Regions from separate parts of the Synechococcus lacustris Maggiore-St4-Slac genome, predicted to be linked through region 1. Evidence: predicted binding sites of a transcription regulator. Region 1 holds the regulator's gene; each other region holds the start of a gene.
What was found. Region 1 encodes NtcA, which controls nitrogen genes in cyanobacteria. Its sites were predicted from a motif close to GTANCNNNNGNTAC; they were not measured.
Positions count from the first base shown of each region.

Region 2: a site for NtcA is predicted at 2,399-2,412, ahead of queF (preQ(1) synthase). Genes of this name have one in related genera too.
Region 3: a site for NtcA is predicted at 1,864-1,877, ahead of KBY68_RS08595 (ammonium transporter). Genes of this name have one in related genera too.

Region 1 is NZ_JAGQBK010000008.1:2,029-7,913, forward strand. Features, by position in the region: gene dcd (dCTP deaminase) at 112-705, opposite strand; gene KBY68_RS07275 (cob(I)yrinic acid a,c-diamide adenosyltransferase) at 699-1,244, opposite strand; gene ntcA (global nitrogen regulator NtcA) at 1,412-2,077, shown strand; gene KBY68_RS07285 (DUF3084 family protein) at 2,120-3,307, shown strand; gene KBY68_RS07290 (RuvC family protein) at 3,304-3,741, shown strand; gene KBY68_RS07295 (DUF3146 family protein) at 3,738-3,995, opposite strand; gene pth (aminoacyl-tRNA hydrolase) at 3,997-4,596, opposite strand; gene KBY68_RS07305 (TatA/E family twin arginine-targeting protein translocase) at 4,565-4,810, opposite strand; gene psbH (photosystem II reaction center phosphoprotein PsbH) at 4,814-5,014, opposite strand; gene psbN (photosystem II reaction center protein PsbN) at 5,098-5,238, shown strand; gene KBY68_RS07320 (alpha-mannosidase) at 5,175-5,885, opposite strand, start outside.
Region 2 is NZ_JAGQBK010000010.1:74,189-80,073, reverse strand. Features, by position in the region: gene purB (adenylosuccinate lyase) at 1-764, opposite strand, end outside; gene KBY68_RS08775 (hypothetical protein) at 790-1,032, opposite strand; gene KBY68_RS08770 (TlyA family RNA methyltransferase) at 1,157-1,975, shown strand; gene KBY68_RS08765 (P-II family nitrogen regulator) at 1,977-2,315, opposite strand; gene queF (preQ(1) synthase) at 2,448-2,846, shown strand; gene KBY68_RS08755 (cytochrome c biogenesis ResB family protein) at 2,815-4,122, opposite strand; gene KBY68_RS08750 (cytochrome c biogenesis CcdA family protein) at 4,134-4,865, opposite strand; gene KBY68_RS08745 (FtsW/RodA/SpoVE family cell cycle protein) at 4,890-5,885, opposite strand, start outside.
Region 3 is NZ_JAGQBK010000010.1:45,236-51,120, forward strand. Features, by position in the region: gene KBY68_RS08590 (APC family permease) at 1-561, shown strand, start outside; gene KBY68_RS08595 (ammonium transporter) at 562-1,830, opposite strand; gene groL (chaperonin GroEL) at 1,955-3,604, opposite strand; gene groES (co-chaperone GroES) at 3,665-3,976, opposite strand; gene atpD (F0F1 ATP synthase subunit beta) at 4,218-5,684, shown strand; gene atpC (ATP synthase F1 subunit epsilon) at 5,716-5,885, shown strand, end outside.

The sequences.
Region 1 (5,885 bases):
TTTATTTCCCTCCTCCATTTTAGTTCAATACCTAAAGTATTTCAATGGCTTTAGTAGTTATTAATGCCAGTAGTATTATAGGTATTGCTGGAATGCTTAGATCAAATCCATTCACATCTTCGCTAAGGTAACCCTTTCCGGTTGATCTTGATATTTACCGGCCCTATCTTGATAGGTGGTTTCACAGGGGTCACCTTCAAAAAATAATAGTTGACAGATGCCTTCATCGGCATAGATGCGGCAATCAGCGCCAGAGCTATTGCTAAATTCCAAGGTTAAATGACCCTCCCAGCCGGCTTCTGCTGGTGTTGTATTTACTATTATGCCAAGCCTTGCATAGGTGCTTTTACCAAGGCAAATCACGGTGATATTACTTGGCACTTTCATCTTTTCTAATGCCACACCCAAGCCATAGGAATGGGCTGGCAGGATGAAATAAGCACCATCAGCATCATTTTGTAGTGGTGCTGGTTCTAAATTTGCTGGATTGAATCTCTTTGGATTCATTACCGTGCCTGGCACATGCCTAAATATCAGGAATTCCTTTGCTGATAGGCGTAGGTCGTAGCCATAACTTGAGCATCCAAAACTCAATACCGGATTTGCCCTGTTATCAGGATCCAAATGGCGCACCAAGGTGGCTTGGAATGGATCCAACAGGCCATTTGCAGCCTGTTCGTTTATCCAGCGGTCGTTTTTTAGCATCGGTCGCGGCGCAATTCGGTTACTTGATCCGCTAACGCCATCAAAGACGCAGGCATTTCAGGCCCTGTGAGGATCACATCCATTCGGCTTGGCCGCTGCCCCAAGGTGGCCACTACTTCCGCTTCATCAAGCAACCCATAGGCCAGCGCAAGCCCCAGCTCATCCAGCACCACTAGATCGGCAGCACCCTCCAGCAACCAACGGCTGCTTTCTTGCCATAGCTCCTGCACCGCCTGCCTGCTGCTGCCTTCTTCTTCTGGTCCATTTAGGCAGCCCGCCAGCGCCGGCCGCAGCCAGGTGAGCCGGCCGCACATCTGCACCGGCCGGCTAGGCCCTTGATCCACGCCGCCGCGCAAAAACTGACTCACCAGCACCGTGCTACCCAAGCCAGCACTGCGCAGTGCCTGGCTGAACACACTGGGGCAACTGCCGCGATAGGCGGCCGTGTGCACCTGCAATAGCCCCTCCGGTTGGCTAACCAGCAACCGCAGTGCTGCCCCCGCCTGCCTTTGGCTGGGTTGAGCAAGGCTGCTGAGCATAAAAGCACCGGGGGCAAACGAAACCCGAATGTAGCGTTCAAAGCCGTATGCACAAGCTCTTCACACCACAGATAGTGCAAACATTTGTACTGTGCAATATTTGGTGTTAACCGCTACCAGGCACTCCGGCAGCCCTTATTAAGGTTTCGCTAACTGAGCCAGGGCCCATGCTTTCATCAGCCCCACCCCAGCCAACTATTCAAGAGGTGATGCGCAGCCTGGCGGGCACCACCTCCGAAATTGTGGAGCGCGGCAAAACAATTTTTTTCCCTGGTGATCCAGCCGAGCGGGTTTATCTGCTCAAACGCGGTGCCGTGCGCCTATCGCGCGTTTATGAATCCGGCGATGAAATCACCGTTGCTTTATTGCGGGAAAACAGCATTTTTGGTGTGCTCTCCCTGCTAACAGGCCAGCGATCCGATCGTTTTTATCACGCGGTTGCATTCACCAGGGTTGATTTAATCAGTGCCCCCGCCACCTCCGTGCGCCAGGCGATCGAAAAAGATGCCCGCGTTGGCCTATTGCTTTTGCAGGGCCTTTCTTCTCGCATTCTCCAAACCGAAACGATGATCGAAACCCTCACCCATCGCGATATGTCGTCGCGTTTGGTGAGTTTTCTTCTGGTGTTATGCCGTGATTTCGGCATGCCAGGCACCCGTGGCATCACGATCGATCTCAAGCTTTCCCACCAAGCGATCGCAGAAGCAATCGGCTCCACCCGGGTAACGATCACCCGCCTGCTTGGTGATCTACGCAATGCTGGCCTTGTGGAAATCGATCGCAAACGCATCACTGTTTTTGATCCCCTTGCCCTTGCAAAACGCTTTAGCTGATCAACCCTCAGCGATACTGGTTCTCCTTTAGGTGCTCTCTCCGTGACCGGCTGGCTGCTGATTTTGGCGGTGCTGCTGCTCGGTGGAGTGCTCGCCACCATTGGTGATCGCCTCGGCAGCCGCATCGGCAAGGCGCGCCTCAGCTTGTTTCAGTTGCGCCCCCGCAGCACCGCTGTGCTGATCACGGTTTTCACCGGCAGTTTGATCAGTGCCCTAACCCTTGGCTTGATGCTTGCCGTTAGCGAACAGTTGCGGGTTGGTTTATTTCAGCTGGATCAGCTGGAAACAAAACTGAATAATTCGCGTAGAAACCTGCAATTCAGTGTTGAGCAATTAAGCAATAGCCAAAAGCAATTAACCCAGGCGCGCCAAGAGGGCACAAAAGCAGATCAAGGCCGCCTTGCAGCACGGCGCCAACTGCAGCAGGTGGAAGTAAGGGCAAATCAGTTGAGATCTGAACTCGCCCCCCTGCAAGCCCGTAGGCGTGAATTAGAAGCTGAAAGAAACCGGCTTGGTAACGATGTAAAAAGCCGTGATGCGGAATTGCAGCAGCTGCAAACGCGCACCCGCAATGGTTTACAGGAACTAAAACAGTTGGAGGGCAAGGTGCTCGCCCTGCGCAGTGGTGATGTGGTTTTAACCACCGGCCAGGCGCTCACCAGCGCCAGAATGGCAATCCCCCAGCAACGCTTAGTAAAAAAAGCAACCGAGGATGTATTGCGCCAGGCAAATCTGCGCGCTTTTGAACAGGTATTACCTGGCCAGCCGCCAAATCGTCAGCTGCTTTTAATCCCCCGCAGTGAAGTGGCAAAGGTTGAACAGGCCCTAAGTAATGGTGGTGATTGGGTTGTAAGTATTCGCTCCGCCGGCAATGTGTTGCGCGGTGAAACCCAGGTGCTCGCCTTTGCTGATGTGCGCCCTAACCAAAAAGTGGTGAGTAAAGGTGAAGTGCTCGCCAGCATCAGCTTTGATCCCAATGAACGCAGCCCCGAGCAAGTGCAGGCCCGCCTAAATCTGCTGCTTGCCGCTGCCCGCACTGAAATCCTGCGCCAGGGTTCCCTAGCGCCAGCGATTCAATTTGATGTGGAGGCATTTAAGGCCGCCGGCCGCGCCCTTAGTGAACAGCCCCGTCGCCGGCCCCTGTTGGTGCAGGTGGTTTCCGTGCGCGATAGCGACACCGCTGATCCGGTGCTTGTGGAACTAAGGGGCATAAACCCCGCAGAGCAATGACAGCCACCACCCCAACAGCAGGCGGCCATTGGATTGGCCTTGATCCAGGCCGCAGTAAATGCGGGCTGGTGCGCACAGATATCAGCGGCCAGCAGGTGCAAGATCTTTTGGTGTGCACACCCCAGGAAAGCTGGGATTGGCTGCAGCATTGGTGCCACAGTTGCAGTGTGAAGGGCCTGGTATTGGGTGATGGCACCGGCAGTGGCCCCTGGCAGCAGGCCATAGGTGATGCCCTACCTGAATTAACAGTTGTGTTGCAGCCAGAGGCCGGCAGCACCCTTGCCGCCAGGGGCCGTTATTGGCAATTATTTCCGCCCCGTAATTTATGGAAACTATTGCCTGAAGGTTTAAGGCTGCCGCCCCGGCCCCTAGATGATCTAGCGGCCTTGGTGCTGCTGGAGGCCCACCTGGGCCATCGTTTAGGGCTTGCTTAAAACTTTGCCCTCACGGTGAATTGATAATCGCCACCGGGTTCTAATTGATAATCACTTTTTACTAAAAAACGCAATAAAGCATCTTGAATTAAGGCCCGGCCGAGCGATGGTTCCACCACCAATTCACCGCGATCAAAATGCCATCTAAATTCCCAACTAAAACCTCCAGCTGCCACTTCACCCTCCACTAATTTATTACTAAAGCTTTGATGTAAAACCCTTAGCTTGGCATTGGTGGAGGGTAGTTTTGCCATCTCAAGTGCTTGGCCGAAAGCCATTGAGGCGATTGCCAGCTTTCTCTAGGCCATTGGCTTGGATTAATTCAATTCCCCTGCAAACCTCAGCCAGCACCTGTTTAAGCAGCCCCTGTTCGCTTGCCCTGAATGGCCCCAATACATGGCTAACCGTGCGTTCTTTTCGCTCCTGGGGATCACCTAACGGTGCACCAATGCCGATGCGTAGCCTTGCGAATTCTTCACTACCTAAATGTTGAATAGTGCTGCGTAAGCCGTTGTGGCCGCCGGCGCTTCCGCTCGCCCGCAGCCGCAATCGCCCCAGCTCTAGGTCCATGTCGTCTACCAGCACAAGCAATTGTTCAGCGCTCCAGCCAAACCAATCGAGGCAGGCCCTAATCGAGCGGCCGCTGTCGTTCATAAATGTTTGCGGTTTCAATAGCCGCAAACGATTATTGCCCTGGCCGATGTCTGCTAATTCAGCGTGTAATTTCGCTTGGGGCCGAAAATTAGCTCCAGCACTGGCAGCAAGCTGATCAAGCACCATAAAACCAACGTTATGGCGTGTTCCAGCGTAATCAGCGCCTGGATTACCCAGGCCCACCAGCAGCGTCAGTGGCATCGGCTGATTCAAGTTTGCTGGGTTCAGGGGTATCGATTGGTGCATCAACAGCTTTGCGGAATTCCTGCTCGAATTCCTGGGAAGCACTTTGAAAACTTTTCAAAGTACGCCCTAAGCCGCGGCCTAATTCCGGCAGTTTTTTTGGACCAAACACCAGCAGGGCGATGACGGCAATCACCGCCATCTCCGGCAAGCCAACGCCGAAGATGTTCATCGCTTAACCCATGCCGTTCCAGTTCACCGTGATCCCATCAAGCAAGAGGGAGCGGTTATATAGCTGCAGGATCACCAGCAGAAACACCAGAAACAACACCATGAAAATGCCCATCACAGGTGTGGTGCCCCATCCGGGCACCACCTTGCCGTACTCAGAATTGAGGGGGCGAAGCAGATCTCCCAGGCGGGTGCGTTGGGCCATGGGCTGAAAACCTCTCTGGCGGGGTATAGGGCTCGTTACTGTAATAGCAACGGGCCCTCCCTTGCACCCTCTGCAAACCATTGATGGAAACCACCTCCCCTGCAATCTCTGTGGCACTAACAGTGCTGGTGGTTTTACTCGCCCTCACTGGCTTTGGCATCTACACCGCCTTTGGCCCACCCTCCAAGCAGCTAACCGATCCCTTTGACGACCACGAGGATTGATCCCAGCTGCCAATCGCCCAAGCTTTTAAGTGCGCTGTTCTGCAGGGGCTGAGGTTTTGGCCTGTTAGGCGCAGTTGATTTGCTTCATTCCTGTTGATCCCCAGCAATTGCAGATCGGAATTTGGCCAAGCCAGCAATTGGCAACTTTCTGCCTTGATTGCCCCTTGATCAGCGGCTGGCCTTTTCCATAGGGGATTGCGGAAGCTGGCCGCTGCCGCTGGCACCCCTTGCTGCCACCAGCCCCTTGGCGTTGCCATCAGTCCCAGCCTTAAACGATGCAAACCATGGTCGGCACTTGGATCCGGCCAGGTGGGCCCCCTCAGCAAAGAAATGCCAAGGCCATCGGCCGAACCGCTTACCCCCTGAGGGCCATCGAGCAGCACCGCCAGGCCATGGCCAGCCACCCAGCTGATTGCTGCTGCCTCCCAGCGGGCTGCCTCCCTGGCATTGCGGGGATTACTGGCACGGTTTTGCACCCCAGCTGGGCAATCAGCACTCCAAAAATCAGTTGCTTGAGCCAGGGGCAGCTCCAGCCGCAACAGTTCATGGTGTTGTTGCCATTGGCTTTGCAGGCACAGCTCAAGCATTTCACTGCCGGCCTGGAGCCGCAGCATTAGTTGGATTGGGCTTTGGCCGCAATGGCCGCG
Region 2 (5,885 bases), on a different contig from region 1:
AATTCCTCCTCCACCTCCAGCACATCACTGCGCTGCAGGTTGCGGATTTCCGTGGAGAACCGTTCCAGGGAGGTGCCCACCAGGGCCAGGGTTTGCACGTATTCGGCGTGGCGGTCGCGGCCGATCACCTGGGTGCTGGCGATGTCTGGGGTGAGGCCTAAACGGGCGCAGGCAATTGCCTCCACCTCAGGATTGGTGTTGGCGTAGGTGCCCATGGCGCCACTGATCTGGCCTACGGCCACCACCTGCTCAAGCCTTTCGAGCCGCTCCTGGTTGCGTTCGGTTTCCGCCAGCCAGCCGGCCAATTTGAAACCAAAGGTGATCGGCTCCCCATGGATGGCATGGGAGCGGCCAATCATCACCGTGTGCTTGTGGGCCCTGGCCTGCTGGCGGATTGCTGCAGCAAGATTATTTAGTTCCTGGCGCAGCAGTGCCACCGAGGCCTTGAGCTGCAGGGCTAGGCCGGTGTCGAGCACATCGGAGCTGGTCATCCCCACATGGATATAACGGCCAGCATCCCCCACCTGTTCATTAACGTTGGTGAGGAAGGCGATTACGTCGTGGCGCACCTCAGCTTCTATTTCAAGGATGCGCTCGGGGCTAAAGCTGGCTTTGCTTTTGATCTCCGCTAGCGCCTCAGCAGGCACCTTGCCTAACTGGGCCTGAGCCTCGCAGGCGGCAATTTCCACATCCAGCCAGCTTTGGAATTTGGCCTGTTCTGTCCAGATCCCGCCCATTTCGGGCAAGGTATAACGCTCGATCAAGAGGATTATTCAGTCAACTATCAATCTAACTAGCGTCGGCTGTGATACTTAGCCGCGACACTTCCCAAAAAACGGCAGACCCCCAAGCCTGTTGCCTCACCCAACAGCGGCGGCCATTGCAATGGATCAGCTCAAAGGCAGGTAGGTCGTGGGGATGGTGGATCAATTTGACAAAACTGCCAGGTTGCAAGCGTTGTGGAAACATCAACACTTTTGCCCTAGGGCTCTCGCAGGGCCTGAGCTCAGGTTGGCTGATGGCCTGAGCCATTTTCCTCCAAAAAACTTTTATTGATTCTCAGGCAGGTTTTTGCTTAAACGCGAGCTGCGTTCGGATTTCCTCGGATTTGGGATGCTTTTCTGTTACGTAGTTCAATACAGCAATTGCCAGCGCCATGGCCAATCGCCAACGCCTAGACCTGCGCTTGCTGGAACTTGGCTTAGTGGCAAGCCGGCAACAGGCCCAACAATTGATTCGAGCCGGGCGGGTGCGTTTAGGTGCGGAAATTCTCGATAAACCAGGCCGTGAGATCGATCTTGACGCCCTACCTCAAGTGGAGCTGCCACCTCGATTTGTTTCTAGGGGCGGTGAAAAGTTAGAGGCAGCCCTAAGCCAGTTACCAATTCAAGTGGATGGCCGCTGTTGCCTTGATGCGGGAATTTCAACAGGTGGTTTTAGCGATTGTTTGCTTCAACACGGTGCGGCGCGAATTTATGGCATCGATGTTGGCTACGGACAAATTGCCTGGAGCCTGCGCACCAACCCCCGAATTGTGCTCAAGGAACGCACCAATGTGAGGCATCTAAAAGCCGAAGATCTCTACAAACCCGATGATCCATTGCCCACCCTTGCGGTGGCGGATCTTTCCTTTATTTCCCTTGGCTTGGTGCTGCCAGCTTTGCAGGGATTGCTGGCGGGCGCTGCTGCTGCAGAAGCGATTTTGCTGGTGAAACCCCAATTTGAAGTGGGGCGCCAGAGGGTGGGAAAAGGCGGGGTGGTGCGGGATCTCAAGGCGCAAGGGGATGCTGTGTTGGCTGTGGCCGTGGCGGCAGCTGGCCTGGGCTGGGTGCCCCAGGGATTGGTTGCATCCCCCATCACCGGCCCCGCGGGCAACCATGAATATCTGCTTTGGTTGGGGCCAAAGCCCCACTTTGAGCCAGATAAATGGGCGGATTTAGTGGCCCAGGTGGTGGATAGGGCCAATGGGCCTTGAGCTAGATGGCGCTGGTGTCGCGGTCGCCAGTGCGGATGCGAATTACCGATTCCACTGGTGTTACAAAAATCTTGCCATCACCGATCTCACCTGTGCGGGCTGCTTCCTGCACAGCGCTCACAACCGTATCCACCTGGCCGTCGTCTACAACGATTTCCAGTTTTAGTTTCTGCAGAAATTCAACGGTGAATTCTGAGCCGCGGTAGCGCTCCACCTGGCCTTTCTGGCGGCCAAAACCACGCACTTCCGTAACGGTCATGCCAACGATGCCGGCATTCACTAGGGCCATCTTCACGTCGTCGAGCTTGAAGGGGCGGATCACTGCTTCTATTTTTTTCATTGTTTTGGTGGCTATGCCATGGGGAGTGCTTTGCCAGAATTATGGCTGCAGATCCATTTCAGGAACCGCCTGCCCATTTTTGCGTAGCGATAGTTACGGTTGATTGATTTTCCCCCCATCCACTTTTATTTCGTGACTGTTCCAAGCACCCAGAGCCCCGCCTATGGCGAACGCAATATCGCAGCCGCTGAACTGATCTGTTTTGATAACCCCCAACAGCAAAGGCCATATAACATCGCAATTTCATTGCCGGAATTCACTTGTAAATGCCCATTCTCTGGTTATCCAGACTTTGCAAAACTGCAACTTAACTATCAACCTGGCCCAAGGGTTCTGGAGTTGAAGGCACTTAAGCTTTATGTTAATAGTTGGCGCGATTGCACTATTTCCCATGAGGAGGTTGTGAATCGCATCCTGGATGATTTTGTGGCAGCTGCTGCACCAATCTGGATGGAATTAGTGGCTGATTTCAACCCAAGGGGCAACGTACATACCGTAATTACGGTGCACCATGGTGTAGAGCAGCATTAGCAATTAGTGGTAGTTCATCGGCAAAAGCAGTGAGATTGCGATTGCATAAGCCACCTATATGTAGCGTATCCCCCTCTGCGATGGCCCACAGCTGGCGAGTGGCAATAAGGCTAAGCCCGCCTCCGAGTAACAGAATTGCAAAACCTGTATAAACCAGAGGTACACCCGGGTCGCGTTTAATTAGCAAGCCACTTGCGGGTAACACATCCACCAGGCGAATTGGTATGCCATAGATTTCAACTGCTTCACCTCCCACCGGCAATAAGCCCAATAATTCACTGCCAGCAGCAAAAACTTGGGCAGGGCCGATCTCGGTTTGAAGCGCGATTAAAACGGGATTGGTTCCATCGGGTTTTGTTGGTAGAACTATCCCCCAAACCTGCTCGCCCAGTTCTGGGAAGGTTTGCAATGGCAATTGCAGTAAAGGGCTATTGCCCAGTTGCAATGTGATTGCAGCTAACGACCAATCGGCTTGGTAAATAGTGATACCCCGATGCCTGATTGGATGATTAACGCTTACTTTTGTAGCTAGGGGTTTATTTGCATCGCTATCATTTAATTCAATACTGGAGCTGAACTGTTCAGGCCGTCCGGCGGGGTCGCGATCGATGGCAAATTTGCTCAGCGATAATTCCAATTGGGTTTCACCCTGGCGGTTGAGGAGCTCCAAAGAACGGCCCGGCGCCAGGTAGCGCTCCAACCTTTGGCCGCCGAAGGCCCCCACCACGGCCCCCACCATGAACACGATCAAACCGGCATGCACCAGCAGTGGCCCCACCCGACCCACGAGACCGCGGCGGGCAGCTAAACGCTGGGGGCCCGGTTTAACAGCCCAACCCTTTTGCCTTAGGTGGGTAGCTAGATCAAGCAGGGCTTGATCGCCATTTGAATTGTTGATGCTTGTGGCAACAGCTAATTTGCTCAGTTGCCGCGGTTGGCTGTAATCAAGCCAGCGCAAACCAGCTTTTAGGGCCGGCCATTGGCGCCGCAAACTGCAAAGCAGCAGAGCAACGGCAAGCCAGGCCAGCAAAAATAAAAACCAATTACTGGTGTATAGATGGTCTAATTCCAAATTGAGCAGTTGCTCACCACCCAAAAACCCAAGCCAAGGGTGGGGGTTGTAGCGCTCCAGATAAAAACTGTTTGGCTCCCCCTGGGGTATGGCGGTGCCAAGGCCGCTGCTGCTAGCTATCACCAACAGCAAAATAATTGCCACCCGCAGATCTGAAAGCCCTGCCGCCAACTTGTTGGCCCATTTTTTAAGCAGTTCAAGCATTCCTAATTTCATTAAAGGCGTGCCAGCAGGCTCAATCCCCCTAGGGCCACCAGCACCGCACCACTGATGGGCGGAACCCATCTGCTAACTGAGCGCAGCGCCAATAGTTTTGGTAGCGAAGCAGCAAGGGTACCCGCCAGGAGTAGGGGCAACACCTGGCCGCTGCCAAAACAAGCCAGTAAAGCCATACCCAGCAGGGGCCTACCAGTTTCTGCAATCCAAGCGAGCAAAACAGCCAGCACAGGGGTAGTGCATGGTGAGGCCGCTAAGCCAAAGGCAAGGCCCGCTGCTACGGGCGCAAGTAATGGGGGAACCCGATTGCGCCAGCGTTCCGGATCAGGGCCCGCTGGTAAGCGCAAGGGCACTAAGCCGAGCAGATTGAGTCCCATTAACACAGCCAGCAGGGCCACCAAAACAGATATGCCCTCTGGTGTTTGGCCATAAAGACTGCCCAGTAGGGCGCTCGCAGTGCCGAGCAAAACCAAGGCTGCCACCACCCCAAAGCAAAAGCCAAAACTGCGTTGCCAGGGGCTGCGAGGCGCTGATTCTGAATCTTCAGTGCCAAATCCAGCCAAGTAGGCAAGGCTCACAGGCAATAAAGACAAACTGCAGGGGCCAAGGCTGGTGAGTAGGCCAGCGCCAAAAACCAAGGCAAAAGTTCCAGGTCCTGGATTTTGCAAGCCACCTTTCAACAGCTGCTCGCTGGCGCGAGCTAGATCAGAAATGGCGAGGGATAAATCCACCCCTTCAGCCTATCCATTGGTCCATCAGGCATGTTGATCGCTTGATTCCAGCGAACAACGGATCAATAAACCTGCCGTTGCCAGGCTTGCCAGTAGAGAGTTGCCGCCGTAGCTAACCAAGGGAAGCGGTAAGCCAGTGGTGGGCATTGCTCCACTCGCTACGGCGATGTTCATAAGCGACTGCCCCACCAATAGGGCGGTGCAGCCAATTGCAACCAAACGGGTTTGGTTGCTTCTAGCCCTCATGGCAACTTGCAAACCCACCACTGCAAATATTGCAAGAAATAACAACAGCACTAAAGAACCAACAAAACCAAATTCCTCCGCAAACACAGCAAAGATGAAATCTGTAGTTTGGATCGGCAGATACATAAGTTTCTGGGTGCTAAGGCCATAGCCAGTGCCTGTTACGCCACCGGAGCCAATCGCCAAAAGGCTTTGAACTAGCTGATAACCATTGCCCTGGGGATCTTTCCAGGGATCAAGAAAAGATGTAACCCGGAGGCGTTGGTATTCATTGGCCAGGATGCTTATGGTGCCAATTACCCCGCCTAAACCGGCGCTACCCACCAGCCAAGGCAAAGGTAAACCCGATGCCAAGGCGATTAACCAAAGCAAAAGGCCTGTGAGGGCAGCGGTGCTGAGATTTGGTTGTTTGAGAATTAGCAGAATTAAACCGCCAAATACGGCAAGCCAAAGCAGCCGCTGTTCCACCCCTAAACGGCGCCAATGGGCAAATAAAGTGGCCCCTTGCAGCACCACAAAGGGTTTGATCAGTTCAGTGGGTTGCAACTGAATCGGGCCGATCACCAACCAGCGGCTGGCACCATTAACGGTTGTTCCCATTACCAAAGTGAGGGCGATCATGGCCCCTCCCACCAGCAGGGCAGGGGCCGCTAAACGCAACCAACGCCTTAGGGGCGAACGGATGATCACAAAAAACAAGCCCCAACCAGCCACCAACCAAATCAATTGACGCTTAATCGTGTAGAGGGCATCGCCCATCTCTCGGGCAGAAAT
Region 3 (5,885 bases), on a different contig from region 1:
AGCAAGTTTCATCAAGGCGCCTGGCTAATTGTTATAGCAGTACCAATACTTGTGTGCCTGTTTAATGCAATTAATAAACATTACAAACATGTGGCTAAACGCCTAAGGCTTGCAACTGATGTGAAATTAAACCTGCCAATTGCACCTTCGGGAGGTACTTCTCCAGTAATCGTATTAGTGGGTCAATTACATCGCGGTAGCTTCGAAGCAATTCGCTACGCCCACAGCATTGCCACTGAACTCGTTGCTGTTCATGTTGACCTAGGTAATGGTAAGGCGGAGGCATTTAAACAGCAATGGCAAAAACAATTACCAAACATTCCATTGATGGTACTTGAATCACCCTATCGCTCACTTGTAAATCCAGTAGTTGAATTTGTTGAAGATTTTGAGAATCAACATCGTAAGGGTGCAAATTTATTTTGCACGGTTGTTTTACCAGTTTTTGTTACTCGACATCGCTGGGAAGCATTACTGCATAATCAATCCACCTATTTCCTGCGCAGCGCGCTTAGAGCAAAAGGAACCCGAATCATCACCACAGTTGGCTTCTATCTTTAATTAACCTGTGAACTCATTGTTATAAGCCTCTTCTCCATGGGAGCTCACATCTAAACCTTGGCGTTCCTGCTGATCTCCAACCCTTAGGGGAACAAATTTACGAATCAGGATTAACACCACATAAGTGCCAATCGCTACCCAAAGGATAGTGAACCCAGCTGCTTTCAATTGAATCAAAAGCTGGATTGGATTTCCAGCAAGTAATCCATTAGCCCCGGCAGGATTTAGTGTTTTCATCGCAAATATTCCTGTTAGCAAAATACCTAGCAAACCAGCTAATCCATGAACCGGTAAAACATCAAGGCTGTCGTCTAATTTTAAACGCGCTTTTAGCTGAAGCGCACTGTTGCATAGCCATGCGGCAAAGCCGCCAATAACCATTGCGGCAAGTGGGCTAACAAATCCAGCCGCTGGAGTGATTGCAACTAAACCAGCCACTGCTCCGGTGGCGGCCCCCACGGCGGTGGGCTTGCCCCGCTGGATCGTGTCTATCAACATCCACACCAAAGCAGCTGTGGCACCAGCGGTGTTGGTTGTTATGCAGGCCAGGGCCGCCAGGTTTCCAGCAACAAGCCCGCTACCACCGTTGAAACCAAACCAACCAAACCAGAGCAAACCAGCGCCAAGCAATATAAAAGTCACATTGTGGGGAGGTGCCACCTGCTGGGGGTAGGCCCGCCTGGCACCAACCACAACAGCTGCCACCAATGCCGCCACTCCCGAGGCCATTTCCACCACATAACCACCGGCAAAATCAAGGGCTCCCATGCCACCGCTAACGCCAAGAAAGCCCCCAGGCCCCCACACCATGTGGGCTAGCGGGATGTAAACAAAAGTGCTCCAAAGCAGCAGGAAAAGCAGCCAAGCCCTGAAATTCATCCGTTCCACCACCGCCCCAGACACCAGAGCGGGAGTGATGATTGCGAAAGTGAGCTGAAATAAGGCCACGGCCCCATGGCTTGGGCCCCCTTCAGTGATTGGCACCGACCAATTGGATAGCCCCGCCCAGGCAAAACCACCAATGAAAGGCGCTAATGGGCCCGATCCAGGCGAAAAAGCAAGGCTGTAGCCATAGAGCATCCAAATAACGCTCACCACTGCCATGGCGCCGAAACTCATCATCAAGGTGTTGAGCACGTTGCGGCCGCGCACAAACCCCGCATAAAAAAGCCCAAGGGCTGGGGTCATCAATAAAACAAGCGCTGCACATATCAAGATGAAAGCGTTATTGGCCAGAGCTGCAGCAGACAAATTGTTTCCAGCGATCAATGTTCACGATGAACTTTTTCTCGGTTGGCTCATGTATCAGCGGCTACCGTTTGCACGAAAAAAGGCAGAAGGGTTTCCCCTCCTGCCTTGCTTGATCTGGAGGTAATACCTCCGGGAGTGGCGCTTAGTAGTCGAAGTCGCCGCCCATGCCGCCCATGCCGCCGCCACCGCCGCCGGCAGGTGCTGCGTCTTTCTTCTCAGGAAGATCAACCACGATGCACTCGGTAGTTAGCACCATGCCAGCGATAGACGCAGCATTTTGCAAACCGGAACGGGTCACCTTGGCGGGGTCGATGATGCCAGCAGCCAGCATGTCTACGTATTCGCCGGTTGCAGCGTTGTAACCCTCATTGAAGGGTTTGTGGCGGATGTTTTCAGCCACCACAGAACCATTGGCGCCTGCATTTTCTGCAATCCGCTTGAGCGGAGCATTAAGGGCAGAGGCAACGATTCGGGCACCGAGCAGTTCCTCACCGGAGAGGTTCTGTTGGGCCCATTCCTCAAGCACAGGGGCCAGGTGAGCCAATGTGGTGCCACCGCCGGGAACGATGCCTTCTTCAACGGCCGCTTTAGTGGCGTTGATGGCATCTTCTAGGCGCAGCTTTTTATCCTTCATTTCGGTTTCGGTGGCAGCGCCAACCTTCACCACAGCCACACCGCCGGCCAGCTTGGCCAAACGCTCTTGCAGTTTTTCCTTGTCGTAGGTGGAATCGGTTTCATCCATCTGCTTACGGATCTGCTCGCAACGAGCTTTAACTGCCACCTCATTGCCCTCGGCAACGATGGTGGTGGTGTCTTTATTAATGGTGACCCTGCGGGCGGTGCCGAGCATCTCGATTTTGGCGTTCTCAAGCTTGAGACCAGCGTCTTCAGTGATCAGTTGACCATTGGTGAGCACTGCCATGTCTTCAAGCATGGCCTTACGACGGTCGCCAAAACCAGGTGCCTTAACAGCAGCCACGTTCAGCACACCACGGAGGCGGTTTACAACGAGGGTTGCAAGGGCTTCCTTCTCGATGTCTTCAGCAATGATCAATAAAGGTTTGCCAGTGCGGGCGATTTGCTCGAGCACGGGCACCAGATCTTGCACCAAACCGATTTTTTTATCGGTAAGCAGGATGTAAGGCTCATCGAGCACAGCTTCCATGCGCTCGGTGTCGGTGGCAAAGTAAGGGGAGATGTAACCCTTATCAAAACGCATACCTTCGGTAACCTCCAATTCGGTGGTCATCGACTTACCTTCCTCGAGGGAGATAACACCCTCCTTGCCAACTTTATCCATGGCATCGGCAATCATCTGACCCACTTCTTCGTCGTTGCCGGCGGAGATGGAACCAACTTGAGCGATGGCTTTGCTGTCGGTGATCGGTTTTGCCTGCTCTTCGATCTTCTTAACTAGAAAATCAGAAGCCTTTTCGATACCACGCTTCAAGGTGATGGCATTGGAGCCAGCAGCCACGTTGCGCAAACCGGCTTTAACCATGGCATGGGCCAACACCGTGGCGGTGGTGGTGCCATCGCCTGCGGCATCATTGGTTTTGGATGCAGCCTGACGAATCAGAGCTACGCCGGTGTTCTCGATGTGATCTTCGAGTTCGATCTCTTTGGCGATTGTTACACCGTCATTGATGATCTGGGGGGCGCCGAATTTCTTCTCGAGCACCACATTGCGGCCCTTGGGGCCGAGGGTTACGGCAACTGCCTCAGCAAGGATGTCGATGCCGCGTTCGAGGGCCCTACGGGCTTGCTCGTTATAAATAATGCGCTTGGCCATGGGTTAAGTACCTACGGATTGGAGTTAGTGGGAAAAAGCAAATAACTGAGGGCTGTTGCCTCAGGAAACAACTGCGAGAATGTCCTTTTCGCTGAGCAACACAAATTCGTCTCCACCGAGCTTGATGTCGGTGCCGGCGTATTTGGAATAGAGCACCTTGTCGCCAATGCTCACCTCAGGGGTTTGGCGGGTGCCGTCATCGTTGTGCTTACCAGGGCCCACCTGCACCACTTCACCCACTTGGGGCTTTTCTTGGGCGGTGTCTGGCAACAGGATGCCACCTGCGGTTTTTTCGTCGGAGGCGGAAACTTTGATAAAAATGCGGTCACCGAGGGGTTTCACGGTGGACACGCTGAGGGATACAGCAGCCATGACGTCTGGTTTTTTGTCTCAGGGCGTGGGGTTTGAGCAGAGGCGAAGGGCAATTAGCACTCGCACCGCTTGACTGCCAACTTAGTGGCGATAGCTGGTGGGACGCAATTGGGACAGCGGGACGGATCACCGAACCACTAACCGAACCACTGATCTGCGAGCCAAGCCGAGCTTGCGCCGCCCCGGTGGTAATGTTGCCCCGCCCGAAAGGCCTAGCCTTTCCGCCCTAACGCTTCAAACCATGGCCGCTGCAGCAACCGCCACAACCGGCGCCAAAGGAATCGTCCGCCAGGTAATTGGACCTGTGCTCGATGTTGAATTCCCCGCCGGCAAGTTGCCGCGCATCTTTAACGCCTTAGAAATCAAAGGCACAAATAGTGCTGGGCAAGCCATTGCCCTCACTGCAGAAGTTCAGCAATTGCTCGGCGACCATCGCGTAAGGGCAGTTGCCATGAGCACCACCGATGGCCTTGTGCGCGGCATGGAAGCCCTCGATACGGGCGCTTCGATTTCAGTGCCCGTTGGCGAAGCAACCCTGGGCAGAATTTTCAATGTTCTTGGCGAACCCGTAGACGAGCAAGGTCCTGTTGCCACAGACCTGAGATCTCCCATCCACAGGCAGGCCCCAAAACTCACCGATCTTGAAACCAAGCCCAAGGTTTTTGAAACCGGCATCAAAGTTATCGATCTGTTAGCCCCCTACCGCCAAGGCGGCAAGGTTGGCCTCTTCGGCGGTGCTGGGGTTGGTAAAACCGTGTTGATTCAGGAACTGATCAACAACATCGCGAAAGAGCACGGCGGCGTATCCGTATTTGGTGGTGTTGGCGAACGCACCCGCGAAGGAAACGACCTTTATCAAGAATTCAAAGATTCAGGCGTTATCAACGAAGAAGATCTGAGCAAATCGAAAGTAGCCCTCTGCTACGGCCAAATGAACGAGCCCCCAGGCGCTCGCATGCGGGTGGGCCTTTCAGCTCTCACCATGGCTGAACACTTCCGCGATGTGAACAAACAAGACGTGCTGCTGTTCATCGACAATATTTTCCGTTTTGTACAGGCCGGTTCAGAAGTGAGCGCCCTCTTGGGCCGCATGCCATCGGCCGTGGGTTACCAGCCCACCCTGGGCACCGACGTGGGCGAACTGCAGGAGCGCATTACCTCCACCCTCGAGGGTTCAATCACCTCGATTCAGGCGGTTTACGTACCAGCAGACGACCTCACCGATCCAGCCCCTGCCACCACCTTTGCCCACCTTGATGCCACCACGGTGTTGAGCCGCGGCCTCGCTTCAAAGGGCATCTATCCAGCCGTGGATCCCCTGGATTCCACCAGCACCATGCTTCAACCAGCCGTGGTTGGAGATGAGCACTACCGCACGGCAAGGGCAGTGCAGTCCACCCTGCAGCGCTACAAAGAACTGCAAGACATCATCGCCATTCTTGGCCTTGATGAACTTTCCGAGGAGGACCGTCGCACCGTTGATCGGGCCCGCAAGATTGAAAAATTCCTTTCCCAACCCTTCTTTGTGGCTGAGGTATTCACTGGTCAATCCGGTGAATACGTAAAACTTGCCGACACCATCAAGGGTTTCCAGATGATCTTGGCTGGTGAGCTAGATGATCTTCCCGAGCAAGCCTTCTACCTCGTTGGCAACATCGAGCAAGTGCGCGCTAAGGCCGAAAAGCTTCGTGCCCAATCCAAGGGTTGATCCCCGCTCCCATCCCTGAGGCTTAATTTCAATGCCCTTAACCCTGCGTGTGCTCTGCCCCGACCAGAGCGTGTTCGACGGCTCTGCCGATGAGGTAATCCTGCCCAGCACCACTGGTCAACTGGGGGTGCTGCCGGGCCATATTTCCCTGCTAACGGCCCTCGAGGTGGGAGTGCTTAGGCTACGGGAAGGTAGCCGCTG